2 regions of the Priestia sp. 40 genome follow, and region 2 is predicted to be linked to the other one. Evidence: a T-box and tRNA genes for the amino acid it is inferred to sense, from the RefSeq annotation. Region 2 holds a T-box; the other holds one or more tRNA genes.
The links. A T-box is a leader RNA that pairs with one kind of tRNA and senses whether it is charged. The one in region 2 lies ahead of thrS (threonine--tRNA ligase), so its partner is inferred to be a tRNA-Thr.

Region 1 (16,442 bases), on a different contig from region 2:
AAAGGGGGAAGAAAAAGTGAAGAAGAAAACGGGAGTCCTCATTTTATATACGATTTTAAGCATATACGCGCTGATTACGCTGATCCCATTTATTTGGGCGCTGTCAGCTTCTTTCAAAACGCTTGAAGAAATTGTGTCAGGTACGGTGAACTTTATTCCGAAACACTTTACGCTAGACAACTATAAACAAATTTTTGTGGAACAAAAGTTGTTCCCTCGCTGGATGTTTAATAGCTTATTTATTGCTGTTGTAGGAACAGCTCTGAATTTGCTATTTAACTCAATGGCTGGTTATGCCCTTGCACGCCTCAGTTTCCCGGGAAAGAAAAGTTTGTTTATTATTATTTTAGCTGTGCTTATGATTCCTGGACAAGTAACCATGATTCCTAATTTTTTAATTTTAAAAGAGTTAGGCTGGTTAAATACCTATCAGGGAATGATTGTACCAGGAATGGTAAATGCGACTTTTATATTTATGATGCGTCAATTTTTTATCAATTTCCCAAAAGAACTTGAAGAAGCAGCGGAGTTAGATGGGTTATCAAAGTTTGGAACATTCTTCAAAATAGTCCTTCCACTTGCAAAGCCTGCGCTAGCAGCACAAACAATTTTTGTGTTTATGGGGTTTTGGAATGACTTTATGAAGCCTTTAATTGTGATGTCTGATGAAAATATGTTCACATTGACTTTAGGTCTCAACACATTCAAAGGTCAGTATATCAGTTATTGGAACTATATTATGGCAGCTTCCATGGTTTTTACCCTTCCAATTTTGCTCATTTATGCGTTTTTTAACAAATATTTTATTAAAGGAATCTCGTTTACTGGAGGGAAATAAAAAAGAGGCTGGGGTAAAAATATTTTAGTTAGAATTATAAACGAACGATTAATTTAATTAATCGTTCGTTTTTGGTTATTATGATGAACGTGACTTTTATTTGTTTTTAATGAAGTTCACTCACATACTGGTCAATCATTGCCTGCAGATCCTCTAGCGGTGTCTTACTTTGGTTCATAGACAGCTGCTTTAATGATTGAAGGGCACTATCCACAACAAACTTCCGGGGAGTCGACTGTTTAAACAGCTCTTCTTCAATAAAACTAATAAGCTCTGTACATTTTTGACGTTCAAATTCATCCGTAAATTGTTTGTGAACCCGCTTTTTTAAATCGATAAGTGCTGCAGAAATGTCCTGTTCTATTTGATTTTTAGTATTCGGGCAAGATGGAAGCCATTCTTTAATCGTTTGAGGATCGAGCAAAATGTCTCCTGAATTTGCTACTTCGTCTACAAGAGGAAGCAGGCGCTTGACACTGTAGCTTATAATTTCATGCGGATCGGTACTTGTGCCGTTAACCATAAAATTATAGTGAAAGTTGCGATGAAGCATGCCAAGAAACATAATTGCGCAATCTAGCAGGTACGGTTTTTTTTCTTCTCCAAATAAATCAATGAACCGTTTGTAGAACCAGTTTACTTCAATAAACTGGGTTTTTTTTATGTATGCTTTTAAATCAGGGTCATTGGAAACAAATACTTCTTCAAGTAATGTAAAAAATTTATGTTTGTGATGGTTTTTCATCTGTGCATCAATTTGTTTAACAAATATATCTACATCGTTCAGACTTTTACCAACCAGCAGCTGATTCCGCTCTTGTTCAATGGTCGTATGAAGCCATGTGAAAACAGCGATTAATAATTCATTTTTTGAAGAAAAATAGTTGTAGAATGTTCCTTTTGAAATGCCGCTATAATCAATGATGTCTTGAATAGAAGTAGCTTGAAATCCTTTTTCAACGAAGAGATGGTGTGCATTTTTTACAACTTGCTGTTTTCGGTTATTCATTATTATCACCTAAATATAAAATTAGACTCATGGTCCAACTTTATGATACATGATTTAAAGCGTTTACACAAATGTTCTTTTTGAAGCGAATTATGATATTGCGTATATGTATTGATATAAAAGGACTGTACCGTTAAAAAAAGCTCAGTAAATAAAGAAAATTAACGCAGGATTTTTCACTTGCATAAATTGAACTCACAGTATAATATACTCTATGTAGAACATGTGTCTAAAAAAATGAACTTAAAGTATAAGGGGGTACAATAATGAGTCAATCGATAAATCAAATGGAAAAGCCGCCTTATGGCATAATTGCTATTTTGTTAATTGGCGCTTTTATCTCATTGTTGAATGAAACGTTATTAAATGTGGCGCTGCCGTCGATCATGAAAGATTTAGATGTGACAACGTCAACTGTCCAGTGGCTTTCTACTGGTTATATGTTAGTGAATGGTATTATGATTCCAACTACTGCTTTTTTAATTCAGCGTTATTCTGTCAGAGGGTTATTTTTAACGGCGATGACTTTATTTACAGCAGGAACAATACTCGCTGGTGCTTCGCCCGTATTTTCTATCTTGTTAACCGCTCGTATTATTCAAGCATCAGGCGCGGCCATTATGATGCCACTTTTAATGAACGTATTGCTAACAAGTTTTCCATTAGAAAAACGCGGAGCTGCGATGGGTATTTTCGGTTTAGTTATGATTTTTGCTCCGGCAATTGGTCCTACCTTATCAGGGTGGCTAATTGAACACTATGAGTGGAGAATGCTGTTCCACCTTGTTACGCCAATCGCGGCAATTGTATTAATAGGCGCTTTCTTCTTATTAAAAGACAAAAAAGAGAAAGTGGAAATCAATTTGGATTTCCTATCACTTGTGTTATCTACAATTGGATTTGGAGGACTTCTATACGGGTTTAGCTCAGCAGGGGATAAAGGCTGGGATTCTGTAGAAGTATATGGCACCATTATTGTAGGAGCTGTGGCTCTGATTTTATTTATTACGCGTCAGTTTAAGCTGAAAACACCTATGCTTGAATTCCGCATTTTTAAATATCCAATGTTTGCTTTATCATCAACGATTTCGATGGTAATTACAATGGCATTATTCTCAGCCATGCTGCTAATGCCAATTTATGTTCAAACGGTACGAGGCATTTCTCCTCTTCATTCAGGATTATTAATGCTTCCAGGTGCGCTACTAATGGGTGTGATGTCACCGATTACCGGAAAATTATTTGATAAATTTGGAGCGCGTGCACTGGCTGTAACGGGTCTAACGATTACAGCTGTTACCACGTATTTCTTCAGTAACTTAGAGCTTGATACGACGTATACAACGCTCATTACGCTTTACACGCTTCGCATGTTCGGAATGTCTATGGTGATGATGCCGGTTATGACAAACGGATTAAATCAGCTGCCGCAGCGCTTTAATCCACATGGTACTGCGATGAATAACACGCTTCAACAAGTATCAGGAGCTATTGGTTCGGCTCTTTTAGTAACAGTGATGTCAAATCGTACAGCTACGCATGCAAAAGAGCTCGCTCAAGATGCAATGAGCGGAGCAGGAGCAGCGAATGCAACGGCAGCCGGGGCAGCTCAAATGAAAGAACAAATTGGGATGCAGGCAATGGTACAAGGAATTAACGATGCGTTTGCCGTCTCAGTAGTACTAGTGGTGGTTGCCTTAATTCTTTCATTGTTTATGAAACGCGCCACGCCGGCAAGTGAAGATGAAGTGATAAAGGAAAAAGCAGGACGCGAGCAGTTTGCTAAATAAAAAAGAAATCCCCGCTGAGACAGCGGGGATTTCTTTAGCTTGTATATCTAAAGCTTAAGCCCATTTTCTTTAATAATTTCCGGTAGCCGATGGACGTTTGATCAGCCATAATATGCGCTTCCATCTGCAGGTCTAAAGGCAAGTCTTCAGGTTTTTGGTTTTCAACCATTTCACGGTCTTCGTCAAAGACGCGAAGGTTAAAGTCATACACACCTTCAACGGGAGAATCTTTGTCAAAGTTTCGAGCGATTGGTGCGAATAAACGTGTTTCGCGGGCTGAAATAGGGGAGACTGCATTCATAATCCACAGCTCTGCGCCTTCTGGGAAGTATACTTTTAGCGTAGCTGTAAACGGCGGATAAACATCAAAGACGCGAAGCCATTTAAAATCAGGTGGATTTAAATGCTGCTGTTCTTTGGAATAATTGCTCACGGTGCTCGTATATTCTACATGAAGCCCATAGTCTGTTTCGCTTACTTTATATTTAGGCACAAAGGCGTTGTTTCGATCACCAAATGTGTCCGTGTGCACCCAAGCAAAATGAGCTACGTCTAAAAAGCCTTCCATTTGACGACCGGCCGAACCCATGATATCAAAGCTCGGACAAACAATTTGCTGAAAATCAGGGTCTTCCCACGCATCGAAGTAAGGCAGGTTATCTTGTTCTCCTGTAAGCGACGTCCACACTAATCCAAATCTTTCAATAACTGGATAGACGGCCATACACAGGCGGGGAGAAATGTTGGCATCAGGGTGAGCTGGAATCGATGTACATGCGCCGTCCGTTGCATAGCGGAAGCCGTGGTAAGGACAGACAATTTCATCATCTTCCACCCAGCCCATGCTAAGCGGGGTGCCTCGGTGAACGCATAAATCACGAGCCGCTACTACTTTGTGTGTGGTACGGTATAGAACTAGATTTACGTCTAGCAGTTTTACCGACGTTGGTTTCTCTGTTACATCACTGCAGCGTGCGACGGGGTACCAATACTTAGCGAGCGTCGTCCAATCTTCCAGGCTGAACGTGCAGCCTCTTGGGTAGGGAGTTGCCGTTTTTGATTTGGTCATGGTTGGTTGTTGTTCCATCTATTTTCTTCCCTTCTTTTGTAAGCTCTTTTACTAAGGGTAATATAAAAAAAGAAAATTCACACAATTTATGTAAGGAGTTCTAACATAAAATATGGAACTTTGTAGAAAGTGAGAATTTCAAAAGATGCAAATTAGAGAATATACCAATAAAAAAATTAAAAAAAGCGCTTCCTAAATGAATTTAAACGTGATATAATTTTCCAAGACGCTGGTGTAGCTCAGTAGGTAGAGCACTTGCATGGTAAGCAAGAGGTTGCAGGTTCGATCCCTGTCGCTAGCATACTAAAAAACCTTCTTTCTTGTTGAAAGAAGGTTTTTTTATTTGTGTTGGTATTAAAATTATTCTCCGAATTATTCTTCGCCGCCTTGTGAAAACTTTAACAGTTTGATAGCCTTATTAGGAGGCCGTTACAAAATATGTGTATCTTTTCCACTATGTCTTATGAATCATATTTAGAAATATTCTTAAAAGAATGTTTATTGCCTCTAAGTATTGGGTACACGAAACTAGGGGTTAAATTTCAACAGGGAGTGTGAACGATAATTTGATTACGTTTAAGAATGTGTCAAAGCAATACCCAGACGGTACGACCGCCGTGAAAAATATTAATCTAGAAATTAAAGAAGGAGAGTTTTTCGTTTTAATTGGTCCGAGTGGGTGTGGGAAAACAACCACCTTAAAAATGATTAACCGTCTTCATGATATTACCGAAGGAGAACTATACATAAAAGATAAGCTCGTATCGGATCACAACATACATGAGCTACGCTGGAACATTGGTTATGTCCTGCAGCAAATTGCTCTTTTTCCTCATATGACCATCGCTGAAAATATAGCTATTGTACCCGAGATGAAGCATTGGAAGAAAAACAAAATAAAAACGCGCATTGATGAACTGCTTACCTTGGTAGGACTAGACCCAAAGCAGTATCGAAACCGAAAGCCGTCTGAGCTTTCAGGTGGCCAGCAGCAACGTGTAGGTGTAGCACGTGCCCTCGCAGCTGATCCCCCCGTTATTTTAATGGACGAACCCTTTAGTGCCCTCGATCCGTTAAGCCGCGAACAGCTTCAGCAAGATGTTATTAGTTTAAAAGAAAAAATCAAAAAAACATTTGTGTTTGTTACGCACGATATGAGCGAAGCGATGACGCTTGGAGATCGTATCTGCCTAATGAAAGACGGGGAAATTGTTCAAGTTGGAACCCCGGAGGAATTCATTCAAAAGCCTAAAAATGAATTTGTAAAAACGTTTATTGGAAATCAAGGAAATGCTTTATTTGAGACATTGGATATGTTTGTCAAAGAAAGTGAACAGCCAGACGTAGAACCTACTGAAGAGCTAGCTTCAACCGCCACTGTTCAGCAGGCAATGGACGCCCTTTACGACCATGAAGCAATAGCTGTGAAAAAAGGGAGCAAACGCATTGGCGTTGTAACGCGTAAAACTCTATTAGCGTTTCTTTCTGATAAAACGAAAGAAGGAGGAACGCTGTGATGAATGCACTAAGCACATTATTGGATCAACGAGGAGATGCACTGTTTCAAGCTCTTCTGGAACACATTCAAATATCAGTACTGGCTCTTGTTATCGCCGTATTAATTTCAGTGCCGCTTGGACTGTACTTAACGAGGCATGACCGCATTGCTGAACCGATCATTGGCGTAACAGCCGTACTGCAAACCATTCCTTCACTCGCTTTATTAGGATTACTGATTCCTCTTGTCGGAATTGGAACCTTTCCCGCGGTTATTGCACTGTTTTTATATTCGCTTCTTCCTATTGTACGAAATACATATACCGGAATTAAAGAAGTGGACCCATCTTTAATTGAAGCATCCAAAGCCATGGGGATGAACTCATGGAGACGATTAATCAAAGTAGAACTTCCTCTAGCGCTTCCTGTCATTATGGCCGGAATTCGTACAGCAATGGTCCTCATTATTGGTACAGCGACAATCGTGGCTCTTATCGGAGCGGGCGGACTTGGAAGCTTAATTTTGCTTGGTATTGACCGAAGCGATAATAGTTTGATTTTATTAGGAGCCATTCCAGCAGCATTATTAGCGCTTATTTTTGATGGAATTCTGCGAACGATTGAACACTCAGCTAAAAAAGGATCCAAAAAACGCTCGTTTATTATGATCATCGTATTAATACTCATTCTTGTTTCTCCGTTTGCAGCGATGAGCGCAACAAAACCAGACCTTGTTATCGGAGGGAAAATTGGCGCAGAACAAGATATTTTAATTAATATGTATAAAGAATTAATTGAAGATCAAACCGATATGAAAGTAAATCTTCGATCGTCGCTTGGAAAAACGGTATTTGTATTTGAGGCTCTGCGTAACAAGGAAATTGATTTATACCCTGAATATACGGGTACAGCCATTGTGACGCATCTAAAGGAACAGCCGGACAGCAAAGATGAAACAGAGGTGTACAGGCAGGCAAAAGAAGGATTTCAAAAGAAATTCGGCCTTGTCTATTTAGATCCAATGAAGTTTAATAATACGTACACATTGACCGTAACAAAGGAATTTGCAAAAGAAAATAATCTAACGACCGTTTCAGATTTGGCAAACGCAACAGATAAAGTAAAAGCAGGATTTACGCTTGAGTTTAAAGATCGTGAAGACGGCTACGTAGGCATTCAAAAAGAATATGGCCTTACCTTCCCGAATATTAAAACGATGGAGCCGAAGCTTCGCTATCGCGCTGTAGAAAAAGGCGATATTAACATGCTTGATGCTTACGCAACGGATCCTGAAATCAAACAGTTTGGTCTCAAAGTCTTAAAAGACGACCAGCAGTTCTTCCCTCCGTATCAAGGAGCGCCTGTGCTTCGTGAAGATACGCTAAAAGAGCATCCTGAACTGAAAAAAATCTTAAATCAACTGGGCGGTAAAATCAGTGATGGCGAAATGCGTGAAATGAACTATCAAGTAAATGCAAAAGGAAAAACGGCTGAAGAAGTTGCTCATCAATTCTTAGTAAAAAAAGGATTAATTAAAGAGTAATAACGAAGAAACAGAGCTAGGACAACAGTATGTTAGTTCAAAGAAGATCCGAATGATAAATCGTTCGGATCTTTTTATTTTAGTTGCTTCTAATAGTTGATTGGAAGGCAACGCGAAGATTCCCGCGGAAAGCGAAGCCATGCATGGAAATCAAATGCGGTGCAAGAAGTCATTCATACTCGATCATTTACTCCATTCGTCCGTCTTTAGATTGGCGTCATTTCGTTATGTTTCAATCTCTTTTTAATGCGAGAGAAGCATTAATGAAAATGAACCCATGTGAACAAGCTAAAGGTACCGAATTTGTTTTCTGATAGAAGGGAGGCGCTTTTATGAATTCATTTTTTACGTGTCATCCTGTACAACATTCCTTTCAGCTTTTTTCAGTGGAACATCTTGTAACTTTAGCCATTATCGTGATCATAGGAGCATTTATTTTTTTGTGTCGAAAGCAGCTGCGAAAAAAGAGATTTGTGTTCGTTTTGCTTTCACTCGTTCTAATTGCTTCAGAAACGGCCTACCAGGCTTGGGAAATCGGATGCCATCAGTGGTCTGCTAAAGCTTCCTTACCTCTTCAGCTCAGTGATATAGTCGTGCTGCTGGCTGCTGTTATGCTGATAACCAAAAGCAGGTTTCTTTTTAATTTTGTGTACTTCGCAGGAATCAGCAGCTCTGTTCAAGCGATGATTACCCCAGACCTTGGGGGCTATGCGTATGCCCAGTTTCGCTATGTGCAGTTTTATGTATCGCATGGCGGTGTGGTACTTGCTTGCTGTATGCTAATTGCTACCTGCAGATATGAGCCGACGTTTCGTTCTTTATGGGTAAGCGTAGTATTTGTTAATCTGTACGGAGGTTTTATCTATGCCATCAACCGTTTACTTGGGGCGAATTATTTATACATGATGAAAAAGCCAGAGCACGCTTCCTTGCTGGATGTTCTTGGACCTCATCCTTTGTATTTAGTATCGATTGAAGGAATTATGATTCTTAGCTTTCTTGTGCTTTATCTGCCGTTTTGGATACATAAGAAAATCAAAGGGAAATCAATTTTGTTGAAGAGAAATGCTAATACTGGTAATTTATAAGTGTAAACTAGCTAGGATTTCCTGAATGAAAAGGAAAAAACGACTGAACAAGCTGTTAGAGGCAAACGTAAAAAACAGAAAAGAATAAAGCAAACACAGACATCAGAAGGAGAGTATCAAAATGAAAACACTGGTTATTTTAGCGCATCCAAATTTAGCATCTTCTCGCATTAATAAAGCGTGGGCAGAGCGCTTAAAGAAAGAAGAGAATGTACACGTTCATGATTTATACGCAAACTATCCTGATTTTAAAATTGATGTAGAAAAAGAGCAGGAGTTAGTTGTTCAATTCGATCGTATTGTGTTTCAATTTCCGTTTTACTGGTACAGCTCACCAGCACTCTTAAAAGAGTGGCAAGATGTTGTATTAACATACGGATGGGCTTATGGCAGCAAAGGCACTAAACTTCATGGAAAAGAGTTTATCGTAGCTACTTCGACAGGAGGACCTGCAGAAGCTTATCAAGAAGGCGGCTACAACCGTTATCCAATGAGTAATCTGCTTCTTCCGTTTCAAGCTACGGCAAATTTAACAGGCATGAAGTTCCAAACTCCGTTTTTATTTCAAGGAGCAGGCGGTGAACTGAGCGAAAAAGTCATTCAAGATAGTGCAGAAAACTACGCTCAATTATTAAGACAATAAAAAAAGCCGCGTCACAGCGGCTTTTTAATTTACATTTGTTCGTGAAAAAGAAGTAAGCAGCTTTTGAGGAGCAATATCTAATCCTTCAATTAGCAATCCCGTCATAGCCGTTAGACTCCCGACTTCAAACGATTCCCCGGCTCTCCAAAATGCTGATTCACCTTGTTTAATGTAAATTTTCAGTCCGTTATCGCCAGCTACCCAGCCTTCGCCGTGAACGACTAAAAGAAGCTGTGGAATCGTAGCTTCTTGACGAGGTGTATAATCATTTTCTTGAAAAGATAAAAAGCTGATTTTGACATCTCCAGTATGAGAAAGCAGCGGGTTTACTTTATAGGTGGAATGAAGAAAGGAACGCTCTTCTTCAGATTGAAAACCATATAATTTCATACTTTCATCTCCTTGACTAAAAAATAAAAACAGAAGTGCTTCTTATTTCATATACGCATACAGGAGAAAAAATAGAACTCAAAGTAAGCAGCTGATTGCTAGAAAATTGCTTGATTCCATCTCTATTTTTTGTCGAAGCTGAAATTTTTTTGAAGGATAGGAAGGAAAAATAGAAGTTTTTTTGAATAGTATAAAAAAGGTGTCCGTTAATGGACACCTTTTCCTAATTTAAAAATGACTGTAATGCTTGTTTATTTTCTTCAAGGTCGATGCTTAAAACAGCACCAATACCGGATATTCGTTCATTTGAATAGGAACCTTCAACCGGTAAACGAAGAGATTTTAAATCTGGCTGATTTCCAACTAAAAAATCTTTTCCTATCACGATAAATGTTTTTGGCGGAATATTTGTATCCACATATGGATCAATGACTCCCCATAGCTTAGGAGCTTTCGCCAGCGTCTTTACTTGAAGAGCTTCATCCATTAATTTACCGATAACTTCTTGTTGACGCTTCACGCGCCCGAAATCACTTTGGCTATCATGTCGGAATCGCACGTATCCTAGTAATTTATCTCCGTGAAGAGTTTGTTTTCCAGGTTTTAGCGTCATGCCAATTCCTGATGACATTTCGTGCGGCACGGTAACCGTAATTCCCTCAGGGGCAATCGTATCGGCAACTTTAGAAAAACCTTTAAAATCAACAACGGCATAATAGTTTACATCTACGCCAAAGTTTTCTTTAATTGTCTTACGCATTAATTCAGGCCCGCCAAATGCATAGGCTGAATTTAATTTGTTTTTGCCGTGTCCTGGAATATCCACATATGAATCACGCATCAAAGACACAATTTTAGGCTGATTGCTGTCTTTGTCATAATGAGCAATCATGATCGTATCGGCACGCGAATGTTCTTCACCTCGAGAGTCAATTCCAAGAAGTAGCACATTCATGCTATCTAAATTGGCACTTGCACCATTAAAATTAAACTGTCCATCTTTTCCAAAAGCTCCGTCTGCTTCTGCTAACCCTTGTTGGTATTGATAATACACATACGCACCAGCGGCGATTACAAGAATGAGAAAGAAAAGAAGTAGCTTTCTAAAGCGTTTCTTTTTTCTTTGCTTTTTTCTTTTATGTTGTTTACGTTCTGTACGTTCTTCCAAATGTCTCACCATCGCATTCAAAAATATTAATACTTTTTTGTTTGAAACCCATTATGCAAAAAATTATAAAACGACATAATAAAATTAACACTAAGGAATTAGATTAGCAAGTGCGTTCACTAGTAAATCCGCAGAGACAGCTAAAATAAGAGAAATACGCAAATAGAAGAAAGAGGAAATAAAGGTTATTTTTTTCTGAGAAATTTGTTATAATCTATCATAGTTAGGGAAAAAGTTCTGTCTTTTAAGAATGGAATAAGAGGAAAGTCTCTGTTTGCGGAGAATCGAATATAGGTCTAAATGTAGAAAAAAGGAGTGAAGCGAATGAGTATATATGTGTCATCTTCGAACCTTGTGCTGATTCCAGAAGCGGCGTTAAGTCATTGGAAACCTTACGGCGCGGGGGAATTGACCGGAGCTATTATTTCAGGTAAAGATAGTGCTGAAATAATTAAAGAGCTTAATCAATCGTCTATTCTGCCTTTTACAAGTTTTTTCTATCGAAAGCATTTTGTTATTCTGTTTGATAAAGAACAAGTGAAAAATCATTTTGAGCAGCTGCTTTTATTGTATAAATCTCAGGGCTATGTTTTTTATTCTTCTACTCTATACGATGATCATTGGTCCCAGGTTCTTGAAGGAACGAAGCAGCTCCTAACGGTGAATGGGCAAGTGGTGCCGGTGCTTGAGCTTGAACAAAACGGTGAATTTGATGTTGTGCGTGATGAATGCGGTCTGCACATTGTGATAGATGATGACGAAGACGAAGAGAAGCAGCTAGAAAAAAAAGTTCATGAGCTTTCGCTTGAAGAAGGTACCTATTTTATTGGCGATCCGGGATTTGTTGAAAACCGAGACATGCTGGTAAAAGAATATTTTCCTAAAGGTACGTACGAATTTATTTATAGATACGGAGAAAATGGCTGGCTGATGAAAGTAAGTATTCAGCGAAAAGCGATTAAAGAGCAGCTTACTACTCTTCACGCGGCTTTATCTTAACCTCTATTCATTGTACAATATTGCTAAATAACTATGTTATAATAGTAATATTGCACAATGAAAGGGGTTTTTTTAATGGAAGCACGTTTACAAAAAGTCGTATCGTGGCTGGAAGAAAAGAATGTAGAAGCGGCCTTTATTTCGTCAACGGAAAACGTATTTTATTTAACTGGATTTCACACGGATCCGCATGAGCGTTTGCTTGGCTTATTTGTGTTTAACGAAGCGGAGCCGATGCTTGTTTGTCCATCAATGGAAGTAGGACAAGCAAAAGAAGCCGGCTGGAAGTTTGATGTGATTGGATATGAAGATCATCAAAATCCTTGGGAACTTATTAAAGAAGCTTTACATAAACGAAACGTAGTAGATGTGAAAAAGGTTGCTGTAGAGAAAGAGCAGCTGCTGTATGCGAGAGCCGAAGAACTGCTTAGCTTATATCCAAATGCTGAGCTAGTCGGAGCAGAAGAGAAATTAAATCAGCTGCGTTTAATTAAAGATGAGCATGAAGTTGAGATTCTGCAAAAGGCAGCTGCCTTAGCTGATTTTGGTGTAGAAGTAGGCGTAGCTGCTTTAAAAGAAGGCGTTACGGAAATGGATGTTCTAGCTAAAATTGAATACGAGTTGAAGCGAAAAGGAATTCGTGAGATGTCGTTTTCAACGATGGTTTTATTTGGTGAAAAAACGGGAGAAGCGCACGGGAATCCAGGTCTTCGCACCTTAAAGCCAGGAGATATGGTTCTGTTCGATTTAGGTGTAGTGCTAGACGGATACTGTTCAGATATTACGCGTACAGTCGCTTACAAGTCTATTAATGATAAGCAAAAAGAAATCTATGAAACGGTACAGCGCGCTGAGCAGGCAGCTCTTGAAGCTTCAAAGCCCGGCACTCGCATTGGCGACTTGGACATGGTAGCACGCAATATTATTACAGAAGCAGGGTATGGAGAGTATTTCTTGCATCGTCTTGGTCATGGTCTTGGTATCAGCGTGCATGAGTTTCCTTCAATGAGCCGCAACAATGATGATGTGCTTCAAGAAGGCATGGTGTATACAATTGAACCGGGTATCTATATTCCAGGACTTGGAGGCGTGCGTATCGAAGATGATGTAATCATTACAAAAGATGGATACGAAACGTTAACGAAGTACCCAAAAGAATTACAAATTATTTCATAATAATGTCATAAAAAATAGAGGCTGCCATGGTGCAGGCTCTATTTTTTTATGAGAAAAGAAAAAATTGGTTAAGGTTTCTTGTTTGCTTCTTGAGACAATTTCATAGTATGTTACGAAACGATAACATTTCTATCACATTTTCTAAAAACTATATCGCAAGCGAGTCCAGTAGTATATGCTGTACAGTAGGGAGCTTTTTAAGGTCGCAAGCAAGGAGGTTTTGTATGAATAATTTTACAAAAGATGAAGAATTAATTATACATAAAGCAATAGATGTATTTGGTCAAAAGGATCGAATTGAAGATTATTCAGATGAAAGAAAAAAGCATGGTATTCACGTTGTGGCGTGTGAAAATCATCCGCGTCAAGACGTAACCGCATATGCAACGCTCGGTGGACATCAATGTCCGACAGGCTATACAGTTGGAGGGATCCCGCTTCGAATTGAAATCGTTGGGGCTTGTCATGAGGAATTCGGTATTTATTCTGCTATTTTAGCTAACTGTATTTTCCATATGATGAAATCTCATGTGTCCATTTTCCCAGGAGCTATTTATAAAGATGTTATCACGGTTCTTGATGACAGCTTTCATATGCAGCACATTTTGCTGATTCCGCCGTTTTTATGGGATAATTTCTCAACGATTGAACTATCTGATAAAAAAGTAACGTTCCTGCAGGCCGTTCCGATTTCAGAAAATGAACGTGCTTTTGCACTTGAGTACGGAGTAGATTCGTTGCTAAGCCGCTTTGATGCTGAGCAGGTGAATGTCTTCAATTTAGAAAGAAGATCTGTTGTATAAACAAAAAGAGCGCCGACTGAGACGCTCTTTTTTGTTATTGATTAGTAGGTCAATTCTTTTTGCGGTATAGCTTTTTTATGACTCGTTTGGTAGCTGTGAAGCACCATGCCTCCTATGATAACTCCCATTCCAACCCAAGAAAGAATCGATGGTAAAGGACTTGATAGAAGGAAGACCTCTCCTAGCAGGGCAAATAAAACTTCCATCGATTGTGTAGCTTCAACTGCACCTAACTTTTGAGAATCTTTTCTAACAAGGTCGGTTGCCGCAAAAAATAAAACCGTTGCACATACTCCTGAAAGTAAAGCAACTAAACTGCTTTGATACATCTGAGTTGTTTTTGGTAGTCCATCGGTCACGTAGGCATAGACAGAAAGAATAATCCAAAACGGCAGGCTTGAAAGTGTCATTCCAAGCACGCGCTGAAACGTATTAAGTGACGACACCTCCATCATTTTACGGTTGCCAAGCGGGTACGCAAAAGAGGCAATCAAAATGGGAATGGTACAAAGCAAGGCAGTAGCAGCCGACAGCTCAGTCGCATGCTCAAGCTGCATGAGCACAACGCCTATTAAAATAATAAACGAAAAACCTAGCTGTTTAAAAGGAATGGCTCCTCGCTTCTTTCCTTCCTTGTAAAACAAAGGAGCTAGGAGAGACCCCGATAAAATTGTAATTTGCCAAGTGCCTGCAATAAGCCAGCCGGGACCGTAGGCTGAAGCAAAACAAAGAGGAGCGTAAAATAAGCCAAATCCAACCGTGCTCCAAAGCAGCCATTTTTGCGGCTGGGCTTTTATTTCTGCCACCACAGGTTTGATGCCACCCCAAAAATAAACAAGCACAAGCAAAAGAGGTACCATAAAAAAATAGCGCAGAGATGCGCTCCACGCCCAGCTGCCTCCAGATAAATCCATCGCTCGATTTAAAACGAATGTAAAAGCAAAAAAGAATGATGCAGCAACGCCTAATAAAAGAGGCTTCACTTTGATTCCTCCTCACTTGTCAGCGCTTCACCTAGTGTCAGCCAGTTTGTTTCGACAAGCTGTGATGTCAGTGCGGAATCTTTTTGACAGCAAGCGTTTATGATTTCTTTGTGCTGATCAACGGAAGCAAGGCTAGCAAGAGACGAAAAACGAGCGATTTCCAGACGCTGAATTTTGGCGCTTGTTTGTTTTACAACACGTTCTAGCTCTATATTGTTCGCCCGTTTTAAAAAAACGGAATGAAATGCTTCATCCGCTTCGATCGCTTTAAGGACATTTCTTGTTTTGATCGCATGTTCCAGAGATTGATTGTGCTTGATTAGTTCGCCCATATCTTCTTCTTGTAACGAAGTACAAGCCAGCTTAGCAGCAAGTGCATGAAGAGCTGCGACGACAATAAAAGATTGTTTTGCCTCCTCAAGGTTTAATGGAGCCACTTTTGTAGAAGAGCCGGGTGTTGTTTGGACAAGGCCTTCATCTTCGAGCCTTTTTAATGCTTCTCGAACAGGAGTGCGGCTAACTCCAAATTGCTCAGCCAGTTCTTTATCTTGAAGCTTTTGTTCCGGCTGAAATTCAAGCATAACGATATTGTGTTTAAGTGTTTGATAGACTTCCTCCCTGAGGGAAAGTCGTTTGAGAGGTTGAATATTATTTTTCATAAAACCAATATATCGCATATTACATTAAATGACAATGTGAAAATTAAAAAACTTCGTCTAAAAAGCAGACAACTGCTTTTTAGATGAAGAGCTTAATTACTGCTGCGCAAAGATTTAGATAAGATGCTCGCAATCGATTTGCTGTGCTCGACCTGCGTTTTTTTGGACTCTTTACGTTCAAGAGCTACTTTTTGAAGACTTTTTTCTTCTTCAGTTTGAGCAATAACTTGAGGAACGGGTGCTGGTTTTCCATTTTCTAATGCAACAAAGGTGAGAAAAGAAGTAGCTGCAATACGTTTAATGCCCGTTAACAAATTTTCGGCAATCACTTTAACAAAAATAATCATGGAGCTTTTTCCTGTGACAACAACAAATGCTTCATATGAAATAAAATCTTCTTCTGTGACAGGTTCAATAAAGTCAACGTGATCAATAGAAGCAGTAACACACGATTTTCTGGAATGTTTAGCTGCTGAAAGAGAAGCTGTCATGTCCATATCAGCTACAATTTTTCCGCCAAAAAGGGTGTGGTGATTGTTTAGATCATTTGGAAAAATGTGCTGTGATTTGACTACTCGTGAGACGCTGCAAAGTACTGCCTTTTCGCTCATTAAAAACACTCCTTCAAACTGTTTATATGGTTTAATGTATGTTGACTACTTGTTCTTATGTATACAAGTTACAGAGAGCCCTTTCGTAAAAAGCTCTTCACAAGCTTCTATATGGTAAAATAGAGCAAATACGAAAGAGAGGATGAGAGCATGAACTTAACTCAATTTTCTAGAAG
Region 2 (16,442 bases):
ACTAAGGGCAATGCCTCTTTCATTTTTTATCTTTCACTAAAATTAGGTTAATCATTGATTTTATTTCATGTCATACTCTCTTTCAAGTCGATCTACTAAATGTTCACTTATGTAATCTTCGATGAAAGCACGTTTTTTATTATGATTTTCTTCCCTTTTAAAACTAAATAGACCAGTTTTCACTGTAGTAGTCCGTTCCTCTTCAGGTAAAATGCCCCATTTTTCAATGGCTTCTTTTTTTAATTTGTTCCTAATTTTCAATTCGTTTAGACGTTGCTCTTTTTCCAAGATTCTTTGGTTGTTTGTAGTTGTAGATGTTTCAGGAAGTGCCTTTAGTACATCTTGAAATTGAGATAAAATTTTTTGATTTGTTTGTCCACTTTGATTCATAAATGTTGTTAAAACCTGAACCATAGAATCAATTTTCTCAGTTGCCTCTGCTAATTGTTCTTCTAAATTCAGTATTTTCTTCTCAAAAACTGTTTTCATAGGTTCATTCTTTTCTAACATCTCTGATGTTGTTTCTCCATTAAAATGTGAACGGATTTGCTTAATAGAATAACCATGTTCTTCTTTTAATCTCTTAGCCTCAAGTAACATATCAATTTCTTCTCTTTTGAAACGACGATGACCACCTTGAGTACGAATTCCTTGAATATTAAAGTCCTCTTGATATCTTCGAATTGTTTGATCAGACAGTCCAGTAAGTTTTATTACTTCACTTAATTTGAATTCTTCCTCAGTTTGTTTCAAATTAACCCCTCCTCTTCTCGATTATAATAACAATAAATTTGTTGTTATTATAACAGAACTGACATCAAATTTTGAGAGATTTAATAATGGATTTTTTGTTAGATTTACAGGTTCTTTTGCTATTTTTGATAGAATAGGCAATTCAAAGTCATAGTTAATTATAACAAAGTTCTTAAGAAGGCTAAAGAGATGAAATCTAACTGTGAATCTATAGTAAGTGACTGTTAAGTTTGGATTAGAGAAGGCTAAAGAGATGAAATCTAACTGTGAATCTATAGTAAGTGACTGTTAAGTTTGGATTAGAGAAGGCTAAAGAGATGAAATCTAACTGTGAATCTATAGTAAGTGACTGTTAAGTTTGGATTAGAGAAGGCTAAAGAGATGAAATCTAACTGTGAATCTATAGTAAGTGACTGTTAAGTTTGGATTAGAGAAGGCTAAAGAGATGAAATCTAACTGTGAATCTATAGTAAGTGACTGTTAAGTTTGGATTAGAGAAGGCTAAAGAGATGAAATCTAACTGTGAATCTATAGTAAGTGACTGTTAAGTTTGGATTAGAGAAGGCTAAAGAGATGAAATCTAACTGTGAATCTATAGTAAGTGACTGTTAAGTTTGGATTAGAGAAGGCTAAAGAGATGAAATCTAACTGTGAATCTATAGTAAGTGACTGTTAAGTTTGGATTAGAGAAGGCTAAAGAGATGAAATCTAACTGTGAATCTATAGTAAGTGACTGTTAAGTTTGGATTAGAGAAGGCTAAAGAGATGAAATCTAACTGTGAATCTATAGTAAGTGACTGTTAAGTTCGGATTAGAGAAGGCTAAAGAGATGAAATCTAACTGTGAATCTATAGTAAGTGACTGTTAAGTTCGGATTAGAGAAGGCTAAAGAGATGAAATCTAACTGTGAATCTATAGTAAGTGACTGTTAAGTTTGGATTGGAGAAGGCTGAAGAGACGAAATCTAACTGTGAATCTATAGTGAGTGACTGTTAAGTTGAACTTATCTTCAACTACACTTTAGAAATCTGACTATAAATCTGTGATTAATTAATGTTAGGTTTAACTAAAGTTTAACTAAAGAGGGAGCTGTTATTAAGAAACTATATTAAGTGAGCAATAAGTTGAATTTAAGTTTTACTAGCGCTAAAAAATTAACTATAAATCTATACGAGGCGGTTTCTTCTAACATAACAGGAACCGTAACCATTGAAAATCGTGTATACCATGTGGCTAATAGCTCACTGGATATGGTCATCAAAATGGATCAAACAGATGAAGAAGAAGTAAGCTTTGTTGCACAAGAAAAAGAAACGGTAAACGTAGATGATGTAACGAGTGATTCAGAAACAGATTCAACAGATGAAATAGATGCTCATGCGTTAATTACAACGCTCTATTCTGACCAATGAAAAACAAAAAGTGAAGAAGGAAAAGGAATAAAAACCAAACAAGATTATGTGTTTTTAGTCAATGATTTGGAAAAAGATTTTGTTAAAGAGAAAATGAAAAACTATGAAAAGGCAATTAAGGTAGAAGCCAAACATAAACGTCAAACGCAACAAGAAATGAACGAATTACAACGTGATATGAAGTACCAAGTACAGGAGGAAAAAGCTGATACGGAATCAAAAATTGCGATGAAAAAGGATGCCATTCAATCGAGTGATGCAAGCATTCAGCTCTGTAAAGATGAACAAAAAACTTTTCAAGAAAAGCCAAAAAAGTTGAATGAAAAAGAAGAGGATTTGGTCATGAAGTGAAAAAACAGAGGGGGACACAAAGGGGACATGGCTTCAAAATAGGGAGACATAAAGGGGACATTGGGATTTTAAAGGGGGACGTGAAAGGGACGTACGCCAAAAAAAGGGGACTTAAAGGAGACATTTAGCGATTTTCTTTGTACCCACGGTTTTGCTAGGCTCTGCCTAGCCCCACACCTATGGTGGGGGCAAAAACCCCTTATGCTCTTCTCTCTTTTGTAGTAGGGAACCACACTTTATAGGGTAGGAACGAGTATCATGGATATGTTTTTATAAAATATAGATCCAATTGCCGTTTAAAAAATAGATGAAATAGAAAAAGAACAAAAGAATTCCTGCCAAGATTTCTTTAAAGTTCGTCCTGAAAAGGGGGAGATACTGGGAGAGATAAAAGATTATAACAAAGGTGAAAAATAGAAATTATAAAATGGGTTTATGTAATTTTTTGCACGGAATAATGGAGCACATTCTACAACAAAAGAAACGCAGTATAAGAAATGGAACGTTAAAAAAAGCAAAAGTTTGGAGGCGAAGTGAATGATAAGGAGTCTTCTTTTTTCATACTGGAAAGGTAGAAGAAGGAAAGAAGTAGCAAGTAAACCGGGTAATTAAAATTTGATTATTATCAATAAGTACTACAACAAGCTTGCCTATTTTCACAATGGCTATATTGAAATCGTTGATCCAGTAGCAACGGGAAAAACGTGGGATAAAACACCTGTTGGCTTTTTTAAAGTAGTAAACAAGATTAAAAACTGTCCTTACTATACAAGACATATTCCTGGAGGTGATCCTCGCAATCCGTTAGGAAAACGTTGGTTAGGGATAAATGCAAACGGTACGTATGGTGATACATACGGTATTCATGGCAATAACAATGAAAGCAGCATTTCGTGATAAAAACACGAGGTGCTGCTTATTTTTTGTGTTCTTACTATATAGACCTTATCATGGAAGTATGTGAAATGTAGGGGGAGAGTATTAAGTAATTTGTGCAACTATTTATTCTCGTGCTAAATTACTTTCTCAAAAAAGAAGAGACAACAAAACTCCTTAGTTTTTCTATAAGAATAAATAATTGTTTCAGCCAAAATTAAACCCTATAAAAGAGGATATCTAGAGTTCATATTCTTTATTTTACATTTGGAGGTTAGGAAAAATATGAAAACAACGGGTATTGTGCGAAAGGTAGACGAGTTGGGCCGTATTGTTATCCCCATAGAGTTAAGGAAGATTCTTACTATCAAAGAAAAAGATCCTGTAGAAATATTTGTTGATGGCAATTACATTATTCTTCAGAAATACAAAGCTCAAAATGAATGTATGATTACCGGTGAAGTGACCTCACAAAACAGAGAATATGCAAAAGGAATTGTGCTAAGCCCAAGAGGCGCAGAAATTCTAAAGAATGAAATTGAATTTAGATTTGGTATTAAAGCGTAATTTAGACGTGTGTTCCTGTCATACAGTGTCCAAGGTTCATCTTTTATAATTCGATCTATGTAAACCCTCCAGAACAAAGTTCTCGAGGGTTTATGTAAGTCTTTTTTATTTTACAGCTTCTTTAAATTCTTTACCTGGCTTGAAGGCTGGAGCCTTTGTAGCTGGAATAACAATTTGTTCACCTGTTTGTGGGTTACGTCCTGTACGCTCTCCACGTTCACGTACTTCGAATGTACCAAATCCAGCAATTTGGATTTTCTCTTCGTTTGCTAGTGTGGCAGAAATCGTTGCAAATAGTCCATCAATGGCTTTCTTTGTGTCTTGTTTTGTTAATTCTGATTTCGACGCGACAGCATCAATTAATTCAGCTTTTTTCATATCTACTTACCTCATTCTCTACTATGTATAGTGGTGTATAGACAAGAAATATATCACAGCCTGATCAAGAAAGTCAAACGTATGTTCTTGTATGTCTCCTATATTCTAAAAAATAGTATATTTTAATGTGAAATAACTAAAATTTATAGTTCGTAAAGTTATACGTTTACGAACTTTGATATTTTCCATAAGTGCATAATTAGATATGTAAATATTAAAGTATTAATAATATTTATTGAGTTTTAACCTTTACTCTTATTATAGACAAATTAGCTCTTTTTCTATAAAGAATATAGAACAACTATAAGATTTATATGCTAGATTAAAGAGGCCATATATTTTATATCTAAACTAATCTTGAAAAACGTTCAATATTTAGCCACCTAGCAAGATGAAGATAAACAATACGAATAATGTTTAGAAAAGCCATAACTCATTAGTTATTAATTGACTTACATAATTGGTATAAGTTAACATTAAACAAACTTAATACTCCAAAGGGGAGTAGCTGTACAACAAAAGTCGTCACTACGAAACAAAATGTTTCCGGCTTTGTTGGCAATCTTAATTGTTAGCAAGACCTTTGCCTACTTTTTAGCTAGGTAAAGTCTGTATTTGTACATCAAGCGCTTTTATCTACTAAAAGGATAAGAGCGCTTTTTGTTTTTTATCGATTTAAAATAGTTATGAGGAGTGATTAAATTATGTTTAAGAAACTGTTTGATTCACTAATGAATAATAAGCACAAGCGTTACAGTAGCAGTGATTACAAGAGAGGGAAATCAAAACCTTTTAAAAGTTATAGCAGTAGTGATGATTATAGGAAAGGCCGTGGTCACCACGGAAGTTATGGACATCATCATTATAAGAGGAAAGGAAAGAGTGGAAGTTTCTTTAGCAGTTAAATAAGAAAAGGGTACCTCGTTCTAATGGCATTGGAGAAGGAGGTACCCTTTCAAAAAATCTATAACTGAAAATAAAGCATATCATATTCTTACCATAAACAGTAGAGTTCTACTATCTGAGCATATGTATTAAAAGATTTGGTTGTTAAGAATCTCTTTAACCAACAATTATTAGCATGTTCTTCATCTATAAAAAGCTGCACACCTCATAATAGTGATTTTTCTTATCACCCTTGTGCATGAGTTGCACGAAAAGGCATTTTTTTTTACTATGATCCAAAAGAGTGATTATGGTAACTAAAGCTTTACTCTAATGTTCTCTAAAAAGAAGTTGTCTATTGTTTAAGTTTACCAATATAAATTTTAAAACCGTTTAAGGTTCTATTTTATTTTCGAAACAATAATGCCTACAATCATAATAAAAAAACCCAATGCTGTTTTCCAAGTAGGGACCTCTTTAAAAAATAGATAACCCATTAATATTGAAATCACTATCTCTATTCCTTTAGATGTAACTAAAACAAATGTTAAATTCTGAATCGCTTTAAATCCAAATTTGATGCCGTATCCGATGAGCATATTGGCTATTAAAAATAGTGGGAAGGCAAAAAGTTGATACTTTAAAGTCGTCCAAAAGGCCGGATCAATATGCTTACTTTGATACGAAAATAACAGGTTTATTAGAAATAAACCCGAAAATAAAAAGGTAGCACCATAAAAATAACTCATACATATACACTCTCATCATAATCATATTTGTTAGTAGTTTACCCAACGAGTGTTTCTTTATGCTATAAAAATTGCATTAGGTAAAAATGGTAGCCTTGATACAAAAAACTATGCTCCTTAAATAATAGTTAGGAGGTTATTTCTTATAAATGATCTTGAAAAATTAGGTTATAATCTAACGGTCTTCTTTGGAAATTGACTATCATCAGATTAAAAACAAGAAAAGCCCTCAAATTATGAGGACTTCCTTTGCCTATGAAATAAGAAATGGAATTTTTATTCGCATCTACAAAACGTATTGTAACATGTATTAGGTATAAAAAATGAGCTATTCAGACCCTGAAAAAGGTATTCTAGGATTTTAATTGGGTTTAACAGGGAAAATGTTGTTATATAGTGGAAATTTAGTTATCGTTAAATAAAAAAGAAACAACTTAGAGAAATAGGTGCTTGGATAATTGTACACATATAAATATAACAATACTTTACGGTATAAAACGCTTTTAATTTTATAATCGTAATTTCGTTTGTTTTTTAAAAGAATAGGCAATATAAATAAAAACAGATAAAAAGGAGAAATAATCTATATGAACAAAAAAATGGTAGTTCTTTGTATTTCATTAGCAGGTGCTTTAGCTACAGGTTCTCTCGCAGGATGCTCTAACAAAAATGATTCATCGCAAAATGCATCACAAAGTAAGAATGGCTCTTCGGAAGATAAATTAAATTTACAACAGTACTCCAAGGATCCAGATAGTAAACAGCAAGGTGAAGATTTTGATTTAATAGGAACATTAGACAAAGAAACGAATAGTGAGTTAACAATTGTTATTGATGGTGAAAAAGTAAAGATACCTAAAAGTAAGTCGTTTAAAAAAGAAGAAGATACACCTAAGGATATTGATGGAAAACAAGTAAACGTAGAGATTGATGCTAAAGATAACAATGCAGAAAGTCTAGAGTTAACTCCTCAAGCAAAAGCAGATTCAAATGGTATATACGAAAAAGATGCTGATGGAGATTATAGCATAATTGGAAAATTAATCAATGAAACCGATAATGATGTAACAATAGAAGTGTCTAGTGGAAAAAAGACTTATAAAAAATCTAAAGACTTTGAGCAAGATGACGACAATATGTCTGGAGATAGTAAAAATAAAGTTGTGCGATTAGAATTAAAGAAGAATGATGAAGTTGAAAGTCTCGAGTTAGATCCAGAGGATCAGTAAATGGAACAGAAAATTTAAGTAACCTATTTGTTATAGGAACCATAACAATTTCCATAGGTCCCTTTTATATAAAAAGAGCTACTGAATGACTATATTGGACACAGTAGCTTCTTTCTACGTATATTATTTTGTCTATTTAGTGAAATTTTTCTTATAAATCCCTGTTGGTATACATAAAGGTGAATGATCTACGGGATTGTCTATTATTTTACATGAAAGTCCGAATACCTCTTCTATCATTTCTTCAGTAAAGACTTGCTTCGGAGATCCTTCTGTATAAATCTTTCCACTTGAGATACTAATTAAGTGATCAGCGTAACGAGCAGCCTGGTTCAAATCATGTAGAACCATTACAATTGTTCGGTCCTGTTGCTTATTTAGGTTACGCAATAATTCGAGTACTTCAATTTGGTGAGCCAAGTCTAAATATGTTGTCGGCTCATCCAAAAGTAATAATTCCGTTCCTTGTGCTAAAGCCATAGCAATCCATGCACGTTGACGCTGCCCTCCAGATAAAGCATCTAAAGTTCGGTCACTTAAATATTCCATCTTAGTAGATTTCAAAGCGTCACTTACAGTTTTGTGATCTTCATTAGAATAACGTGCAAACAGTCCTTTATGGGGATGACGTCCGTAATAACAAAGCTCTTTAACCGTTAGATCTTCAGGTACGTCAGGAGACTGAGGCAAGATAGCTAATTGTTTTGCGACCTCTTTTGAAGAGTGCTGGTGAATATCTTTTCCATTTAAATAAATACAACCTTGTGTTGGTTTTAATAGACGTGCTAAAGATCGAAGAATTGTTGATTTTCCACAACCATTTGAGCCAATAATGATACTTATTTTGCCTTCTGGAATATGAAGATCAATATTATTAATGATCGACGTTGAATCGTATGAGATCGAAAGCTTCTCTGCAGTTAATTTTGTCATACATACTCTTCCTCTCACTTATTTTTTTGTTCGCGTCGCAGTAAGTATAAGAAATAAGGAGCTCCTATAATCGCTGTTACGATACCAGCTGGAATTTCGATTGGAGGAACTATACCTCTCCCTACAGTGTCAGCCAGAAGTAAAAACAAGGATCCAATTAGTGCTGATACAGGTAATAAGAATTTTGAACGACTACCTACTAACCTTCTCCCTACGTGAGGAGAAATAAGTCCAATAAAGCCTATTGATCCAACAACGGCTACTGATGCCCCTATTAAAATCACGGCTATACTCAATAAAGTATAACGAACATATTTTATTCTTTCTCCTAATCCGACTGCCATTTCATCTCCCAAATTCAAAATATCTAACTTAGAAGTAAAAATAACAATTAAAGGAATAAGGACAAGACAAGGAATTAAAAACCACATTTCATTCCAGCCTCTTCCCCATAAGCTTCCAGTTAACCATAAAAGCGTTGTGTTGACGTTATCTGGAAACTTAATCATAAAATACTGAATGCCGGCTTGGCAGATAGCCCCTAAAGCAACGCCTATTAACGCTAATGAATGAGTTTTTGTACCTTGTGTATATGAGAATAGCATAAGAGCAATTGCAATTACTGCAGCTCCTAAAAAAGCTGAAAATGGTAATGCTACCATAGAAGCCCCTGGAAAAATAATTAAAACAGCAACTGCGAATAAACCTGACCCTTTTGTTACACCGATTACATCTGGAGACGCTAATGGATTTTTTAAAATTCCTTGCAAGATAGCTCCAGAGACAGCTAAAGATGCTCCAACTATAACAGCAAGAAGCATTCGTGGAATTCGATAATTAAATAAAATAAAATGATTACTTTGTGATGATCCTATAAGATTAGTAAAAACTTCAACTGGTGAAGTGTATACAGCTCCAATACCCAAACTTATTAATGCCATCATAACTAGGATGAGGAGGAGTATACTGAGTATGCCATAAGGATGTTTTTTTGCGTTCATTGTTTAATCTTCCTCCCCTTTCTAGCAAGATATAAAAAGAAAGGTGCCCCAATAAGAGCTGTTACAATCCCTACCGGTGATTCGAACGGGTATGCAATAAAACGTGAAAGTATGTCTGCATAAACAAGTAGAGTCCCACCTAAAAGTGCGGAAAATGGTAAGATACGTTGATAATCTCCTCCCACTAACTTTCGTGCAATATGAGGAACCATCAGACCAATAAAGCCTATTGGACCAGCAACCGAAACGGACGAACCAGCAAGGATAATAACAATTACTCCAGCAACAAGCCTTATCCACTGTACTTTTTCACCTAAACCGGTTGCCATATTTTCCCCTAGAACTAATATAGAAATTGAGCGCCCCATGATGAAAGCTGCTAAAAGTCCAAATACAGACCATGGAAGTAATACTAAAACATGAGACCAGTTCTTTCCATTAATTGACCCTACAAGCCAATATAAAACGTCCGTAGCATCTTCATTTAACACAATTACTCCCTGTGTAAGGGAAGATAAAAATAGATGAACAGCCATACCAGCAAGAGCTAACTTAATATGTGTTACTTTCCCCCCAGACGCGAATAAGTAGACGGTTATTCCAACTAATGCAGATCCTAAGAATGAAAAATAAACAGTTGTTTTTGAATATAATTCTGGAAATAAGATTGTTGCCACAACAATAGCTAATGAAGCTCCGGCATTTACGCCGAATACTTGAGGAGAAGCTAGAGAGTTTCTAGTAATAGCTTGCATCAGTGCTCCAGCTACAGCAAGACTAGCCCCAATTAGTGCTGCAAGAACGGCTCGCGGTAGTCTCAGAGTTTGAATAATCGTTGTTTGTTTGGAATTGTCTGGGTGCAATAGGGCTCTTATTACATCAGTTATACTAATAGAAGAAGAACCTACAGAAACGTGAATAAATATTCCAGCTATCAATAAAAAAACACCAATAAATCCTGTTATGTATCTACTTGTTCGTTGTTTCTTGATATTCATGTTTATTCACAACACACTTTCTCATATACTTTGCTATACAAATAGAAGCAAGAATAGAAAACTATTCTCACTTCATAGTTACAGCTTTACTTTTGTTGATCATGTAAAAGCTTAACTGTATCCTTTCCAATTGCTTCTGAAGAAACAACACCTCGGAATCTTGTCCATAAGTTACGATCTACTACGAATACCTTATGATTTTTAACAGCTTTTAAGTTCTTCCATAGAGGATTTGATTTCCATTCATCTGTTAATAATTTTCCTTCATTATTAGCTAGAATTAAAATATCTGGATTAATGTCTGACAACTGTTCTAAATTCATTTCAGCGTAAGCCTCTTTACTTTGTACAGCATCTTTAAAACCAAGCTTTTCAAGGAATCCACCGTCATATGAAGCAGAGGTATGAGCTTGGAATGAAGTGTCTCGAACTACAGCTGGTAAGATTGTCTGACCATTTTCCTCTTTTACTTCCTTTTTTAATTTCGCAATGGTTTCCTCATGTTTATTTAATCGCTCTTCTGCTTTTTTATCTTTTCCAGTTGCTTTCGCAATTGTTTTAAAAGCATCTATATTCTCTTCATATGTAGATTCACGACTATTCAACTCAATCGTTGGAGCAATTTGTTCTAAGTCTTTATAAATTGCTTTATGACGTTGAACATCTGCAATAATTAAGTCAGGCTTTAGTGAGCTGATTACTTCCAGGTTTGGTTGTTGACGTGTCCCAACAGAAGTATACTTCATTTTTCCATTTACCAACTGTTCAATCATATCTTTTTTGTTGTCATCAGCTATTCCAACAGGCTTAATACCTAAACCGTGAAGTGCATCAACAAACGACAATTCAAGAACAACAATTCTTTTTGGATTTTTAGGAACCTTAGTAGTGCCTAATTCATGTTTAACAGCTACCTTTTGATTGTTAGAAGATTTTTCATTAGTAGAATCCTGCTTTGCCCCACATCCTGCTAACACTAATAATATAGAAAGGATTGCCATTACACTTACTATTTTCAATTTCTTTCGAGCTTTCATTTTCTCATTTCCTCCTATTAAATCCACTAAAATGATAATGATTATCATTAACGTAATGTTCTAAGCATATCTTTTCGTATTTATATAGTCAATAGATTTCCAGTAATAATTTACTCTCTTTCATAGGTTATGAACCTTTTAAAGTAAAGTTTCATTATCTTAAAATGGATAATACTTTCACAAACTTTGCATTTTAAAACGTTAAGTGAATAAAAGACCTAGTTTCTTCATTAAATAAAAGGTCTACTCATTGTCTTTTCCTACTTTAAAAAGCATTGACGAAAGCTATGCTATGGACATTAAAAGAAGGCTTCTTATTATATGTTAAGGAGCCTTCTTTGTTATTATTTAAGTTTCTTAGAAGTAATTTCATCCTGAAGGTTTTCAATAAAGCTAGTTATGTTGCATGTTTCGGATTTCTCTTCTCCATGCTTTCGTACATTGACGGAGTTGCTCTCCATTTCTTTATCTCCTAGTACTAAGATATAAGGAACCTTAGCCACTTGAGCTTCGCGAATTTTATATCCGAGCTTTTGTTCTCGATTATCTAACTCTACTCGAATGCCCTTTTGCCCTAACGCTTCTTTAACTTGTTGTGCATATTGCTGGTGAGCTTTCAGTGATACCGGAATAACCTTTACCTGTACAGGTGCCAACCATGTTGGGAAGACCCCTCCAAAGTGTTCAATTAAAATCCCAAAGAAACGGTCAAGAGATCCAAAAATAGCACGGTGAATCACAACTGGACGCTGTTTTTCGTTCTTTTCATTAATATAATTCAAATCAAACTTCTCAGGCAGTTGGAAGTCTAATTGAATTGTTGCACATTGATGGCTTCTTTTTAAAGCATCCTTAATATGAAAATCGATTTTAGGGCCGTAAAATGCGCCGTCGCCTTCATTTAATTTATAATCAAAGTTCAACTTGTTTAATACGTTTTCTAAAGAGCTCTCAGCAAGTTCCCATAAGCTATCCTCTCCCATGGAGTCTTCTGGTCGAGTTGAAAGTTCAATACTATATTCAAAACCAAATGTCTTGTAGATATAATCCACTAATTCAATGACCGATTTAATTTCACTTTCAATTTGTTCAGGAGTAACAAAGATATGAGCATCGTCCTGACAAAACGTACGTACTCTTAATAATCCATTTAGAGCCCCACTGAATTCGTGACGGTGAACTTGACCGAATTCTCCCATTCGAATGGGTAAATCTCTATAGGAATGGAGCTTATTTTTAAAGATAAGCATATGACCAGGACAGTTCATGGGCTTTAATGCAAATTTAGCGTTATCCACTTCTGAAAAATACATATTATCCTTATAATGATCCCAGTGACCAGACTTTTCCCATAATTGTTGATTCATCATAAAAGGAGTACGTACTTCTTCGTAATTATGCTTTTCTTGAACGGATCGTAGGAATTGCTCCAGCTGATTTTTAACCATTTGTCCTTTAGCTAGATAAAAAGGCATTCCAGGTGCTTCATCAGAAAACATAAATAATTCTAGTTCATTTCCCAATTTTCTATGGTCTCTTTTCGCTGCTTCTTCTAGAAACATCAGATACTCATTTAACTGTTTTTGAGAACGAAAAGCTACGCCATATACACGTTGTAACATTTGGTTGTCGCTGTTACCTCTCCAGTATGCTCCTGATACTTTTGTTAATTTAAACGCCTTAACCATTCCAGTAGAAGGAAGATGTGGGCCTCGACATAAATCGAAAAATTCCCCTTGTTTATAAATCGTAACTGTTTCATTCATAGGAATATCACGTAATAACTCCAGTTTCAACTCGTCGTTTATCTCGCTAAATATTCTTTCAGCTTCACTACGTGTCACTTCAGTACGTTCAATAGGATGATTTTCATTAATAATTTTCTTCATTTCATGTTCGAGTTGTAGTAACTCATTAGAAGCAATCGTTGTAGAAAGATCCATATCGTAATAAAATCCATCTTCAATAACTGGTCCTACCCCTAACTTCACATTCTTATGTACTCTTTTTACTGCCTGAGCAAGTATGTGAGCTGTTGTATGCCTCATAATTTCTAGACCTTCGTCAGAATCTACTGTTAAAATTTCGATTTCTGCATTTTGATTAATGGCTCGATGCAAATCATACAATTCTCCATTTACTTTACCCGCAATAGCTTTCTTCTTTAGGCTAGAACTAATGGATTCTGCAATAGCATGTAATGTAATACCTTTTGAAAATTCTTTCTCATTTCCATCTAAAAAGCGAATTTGAATTAAATCTTTACTCATGATAACCTCTCCTATTTAAATAAAGTCAAAAAAAACATACTCATCCCTAAGTAAGGGACGAGTATGTTTTCACACGTGGTACCACCCAAATTCCCATCAATAGAAATATATCGATGGCTCTGGTGCTGTAACGTCGCAAACGTTATTAATTACTACTAGTTCACTAATAAAGCTCCAAGGTGGTAAATTATTTCTCTTTCTTAAGGGCTCACAGCCAAAGACCCTATTCTCTGCAAAGAAGTATAAAAATAATTCATGTCCTTTTCGTTGCTTATCTATTTATTTTTGAACATAAAAAAACGCACTCATCCCTCTAACAGGGACGAGTGCGGTCGTGGTACCACCCTAATTTTATAAAACACTACAAGTGTTATATTCTCAAAAAGATAACGGATTTCCCGATTGAGGTTACTCTATCTACATATTTCCCCACAATAGCTCCAAGGTGGTAAATTATTTCTCTTTCTTAAGGGCTCACAGCCAAAGGCCCTATTCTCTGTAAAGAAATATAAAAATAATTCGTGTCCTTTTCAACGCTCAACATGTTCATTTCCAATAAATAGAATTATAATTTATACTATTTGTAAATGTCAATACTTAATTCTAAATATGTTATTAATTGTATGTTTTTGTTTAAAAAGATGGTTTATTGGTAGTTCTATTTTTACCTGTGTTTTTGGGGTTGTCCACTAGTAAATAACCAAAGATACTTATAATGCCAAACATGACACCGAACATTATGAACATGGTTTCACTTCTCAAAAATTCTAGTAATGTACCTGACAAAATGGGTCCTATAGACATACCAGTATATCTAACAAAGTTAAATACTCCCATAGCACTAGCTCGATTTTGTTCAAATTGATGGGTTAATATGGTTGCATAGGAAGGTGTTAAGATTCCAATTCCCACCCCATAAATGAATAGGCTTAGCGACATAAGTAGTAAAGAAACAGTATGTGTGAGTCCAAATCCTATAACACTAAATGCGATTGAAAAATTAGTAAAGGTAAATATATTTATAAGAGAAATCTTCTTCTGAATGTATTTGAATAACAGACTTCCGGCTATAAGGCTTAGCGTCATAGGAAGATAAAGCAAGCCAACAAGTTTTAGGTTTAGATGATAGTGGTCTGTTAATAAAACGGGGAGATAAACCAGGATAGAAAAGTAAATCAAAAAGTTCAAGAAGCTTAATGACAACAATACACTTCCCATCTTATCCTTCGCCATTACAAGGTAAAAATGAAGACCGTTCCTCTTGCTTGTCTTGTGCTTTTTCTGGTCTTTAGGAAAAAACAACATATTGATAATAAGTAAAAGAATAGATATACCCACTAATGACCAGAAAACACCATCATAATTGTATCGGTCTCCTATAAATCCTCCTAAAATAGGAGCTACTGCAGGAGCAATAGATAACAAGGTTTGATAAGTTCCCATAGCACTACCACGTTCTTCCCCATCAAAAAGATCCGTTATTGTAGCAGCTGCAATCAATGGAATGGCTGCGGTTCCGAGGGCTTGCAAAGATCGAAAAACAAGAAACAATGTAAAGTTACTTGTAACAGCACACCCAATACTAGCCAACACTGTAAGTATAAGACTAGGGAGAAGAATAAGACGACTTCCTTTAAAGTCAAGAATAGTCCCGTAGACTATTTGCATAATAGCTGTAATAAAGATGAACAATGAAACAGTTAAATTAACTAATGTTGTGCTTACATCAAATGAATCCTTAATTAACGGAATAATAGGCGAATAAATATTTTGATTTAAAGATGCAAAAAATGCACTTATACAAACGACGTATAAGATAAAAATAGGTTTTGTATTTGTATGTCCCATATAAATCTCCTACCTTGTAAATAAGTTTTTCCATATAAAAGTATGTTTGACATTCTAAAAGCACCTAATGTGTCTATTCTTGTCTTAATTTATTAATCATCGTTTCAAGGAACTCTAATATAATTTTTTGTTTGTCATCAGAGAAATCATCAATTAAATCATAAAATTGTCGTTTCCTTCTGCTATGTAGTTTTTCGTGAAGTTCGAAAACTTGTTTTCCTTTTGCTGTTAACTTAAAGTAGACCTCTTTTTTATTGTCTGCCAATTGGAATCTTTTAATTAACTCATCTTTCGTTAATGTTCGGGTAATTTTCGTGATATTTGCTTTAGATAAATTCATCCTAGTCGCAATCCCTATGTTATTTATAGGTCCATTATTTCCAATGCATTCAATCACGTGGATGCTGCTCATGTTACTGGGTAATGTTCCTATTTCGTTCAGTTCTTTTTCATCAAGATAATCAAAAAAAGTTTGGGAAACTGAATCAGCTTTTTGTTCGTTCAGGTGTAATAATTGCAAATAATTTTCGTATATTAACTGTTTAGATAATAGAGACATATTAGTTCCTTACCTTTCTAATGTATAAATAATTAATGTTCACCAGTAAACATTATACTACTAATAAGCTATTAAATGAATGTAAAATCTCTTTTTTATACAATAAAATCAGATTTCATAGTAATTAAAACCTACTATATTTGCAGAAAAAACGCTTATAAATTTACAAAATAAAGAAAAAACGTTGACTTTTACAAATATTTGGATTTAAAATAGTTTTTGTTTACTAGTGAACATTAACCGTTTAATCATAGGAGTTGAAATAGCTATGTCACAAATTCTTTTAGAAAAAATAGCTAAGCCTTTATTTGCTATTGAACCTTTATCACAAAATTGCCAGAGCATTTTTGACAGAAGAAACCACATATTAATAGGAATTAGCCCCTTTAACAGTAGATTTTCAGAGGAATATATTTATCGACTAATTGAGTGGAGCATTAAAGAGTTTAAGGGTGTTTCTGTTCTCTTAGCTGGAAATGAGGCTGCAAATCTTTTGGAAGCTTTAGGAACTTCTAGGGTGAAAGCTGAGCGTAAAGTGAGAAAAGAAGTAAACAGAAATCGTCGATTTGCCGAAAGAGCTCTCAAAGCTCATGGTG

Region 1: it encodes a tRNA-Thr, which carries the amino acid that the T-box ahead of thrS (threonine--tRNA ligase) is inferred to sense. The anticodon was not compared.

The regions. Positions count from the first base shown of each region.
Region 1 is NZ_JBMPZA010000005.1:591,787-608,228, reverse strand. Features, by position in the region: gene ACO1DI_RS04250 (carbohydrate ABC transporter permease) at 1-2, shown strand, start outside; gene ACO1DI_RS04245 (carbohydrate ABC transporter permease) at 17-838, shown strand; gene ACO1DI_RS04240 (TetR/AcrR family transcriptional regulator) at 945-1,847, opposite strand; gene ACO1DI_RS04235 (DHA2 family efflux MFS transporter permease subunit) at 2,114-3,637, shown strand; gene ACO1DI_RS04230 (aromatic ring-hydroxylating oxygenase subunit alpha) at 3,672-4,724, opposite strand; tRNA gene ACO1DI_RS04225 (tRNA-Thr) at 4,935-5,007, shown strand; gene ACO1DI_RS04220 (ABC transporter ATP-binding protein) at 5,273-6,223, shown strand; gene ACO1DI_RS04215 (ABC transporter permease/substrate-binding protein) at 6,223-7,746, shown strand; gene ACO1DI_RS04210 (TIGR02206 family membrane protein) at 8,079-8,834, shown strand; gene ACO1DI_RS04205 (NAD(P)H-dependent oxidoreductase) at 8,956-9,477, shown strand; gene ACO1DI_RS04200 (hypothetical protein) at 9,502-9,867, opposite strand; gene ACO1DI_RS04195 (LCP family protein) at 10,091-10,822, opposite strand; gene ACO1DI_RS04190 (hypothetical protein) at 11,360-12,034, shown strand; gene ACO1DI_RS04185 (M24 family metallopeptidase) at 12,110-13,210, shown strand; gene ACO1DI_RS04180 (suppressor of fused domain protein) at 13,435-14,013, shown strand; gene ACO1DI_RS04175 (multidrug resistance efflux transporter family protein) at 14,055-14,996, opposite strand; gene ACO1DI_RS04170 (GntR family transcriptional regulator) at 14,993-15,673, opposite strand; gene ACO1DI_RS04165 (acyl-CoA thioesterase) at 15,748-16,266, opposite strand; gene ACO1DI_RS04160 (D-cysteine desulfhydrase) at 16,417-16,442, shown strand, end outside.
Region 2 is NZ_JBMPZA010000020.1:23,847-40,288, reverse strand. Features, by position in the region: gene ACO1DI_RS22180 (MerR family transcriptional regulator) at 61-753, opposite strand; gene ACO1DI_RS22175 (hypothetical protein) at 1,878-2,165, shown strand; gene ACO1DI_RS22170 (hypothetical protein) at 2,232-2,516, shown strand; gene ACO1DI_RS22165 (L,D-transpeptidase) at 3,132-3,413, shown strand; gene ACO1DI_RS22160 (AbrB/MazE/SpoVT family DNA-binding domain-containing protein) at 3,678-3,959, shown strand; gene ACO1DI_RS22155 (HU family DNA-binding protein) at 4,065-4,337, opposite strand; gene ACO1DI_RS22150 (hypothetical protein) at 5,042-5,242, shown strand; gene ACO1DI_RS22145 (hypothetical protein) at 5,624-5,971, opposite strand; gene ACO1DI_RS22140 (hypothetical protein) at 6,559-7,200, shown strand; gene ACO1DI_RS22135 (ABC transporter ATP-binding protein) at 7,333-8,133, opposite strand; gene ACO1DI_RS22130 (FecCD family ABC transporter permease) at 8,148-9,134, opposite strand; gene ACO1DI_RS22125 (FecCD family ABC transporter permease) at 9,131-10,138, opposite strand; gene ACO1DI_RS22120 (ABC transporter substrate-binding protein) at 10,219-11,169, opposite strand; gene thrS (threonine--tRNA ligase) at 11,514-13,439, opposite strand; T-box leader at 13,490-13,716, opposite strand; T-box leader at 13,755-13,982, opposite strand; gene ACO1DI_RS22110 (MFS transporter) at 14,073-15,287, opposite strand; gene ACO1DI_RS22105 (MarR family transcriptional regulator) at 15,361-15,846, opposite strand; gene ACO1DI_RS22100 (tRNA-dependent cyclodipeptide synthase) at 16,115-16,442, shown strand, end outside.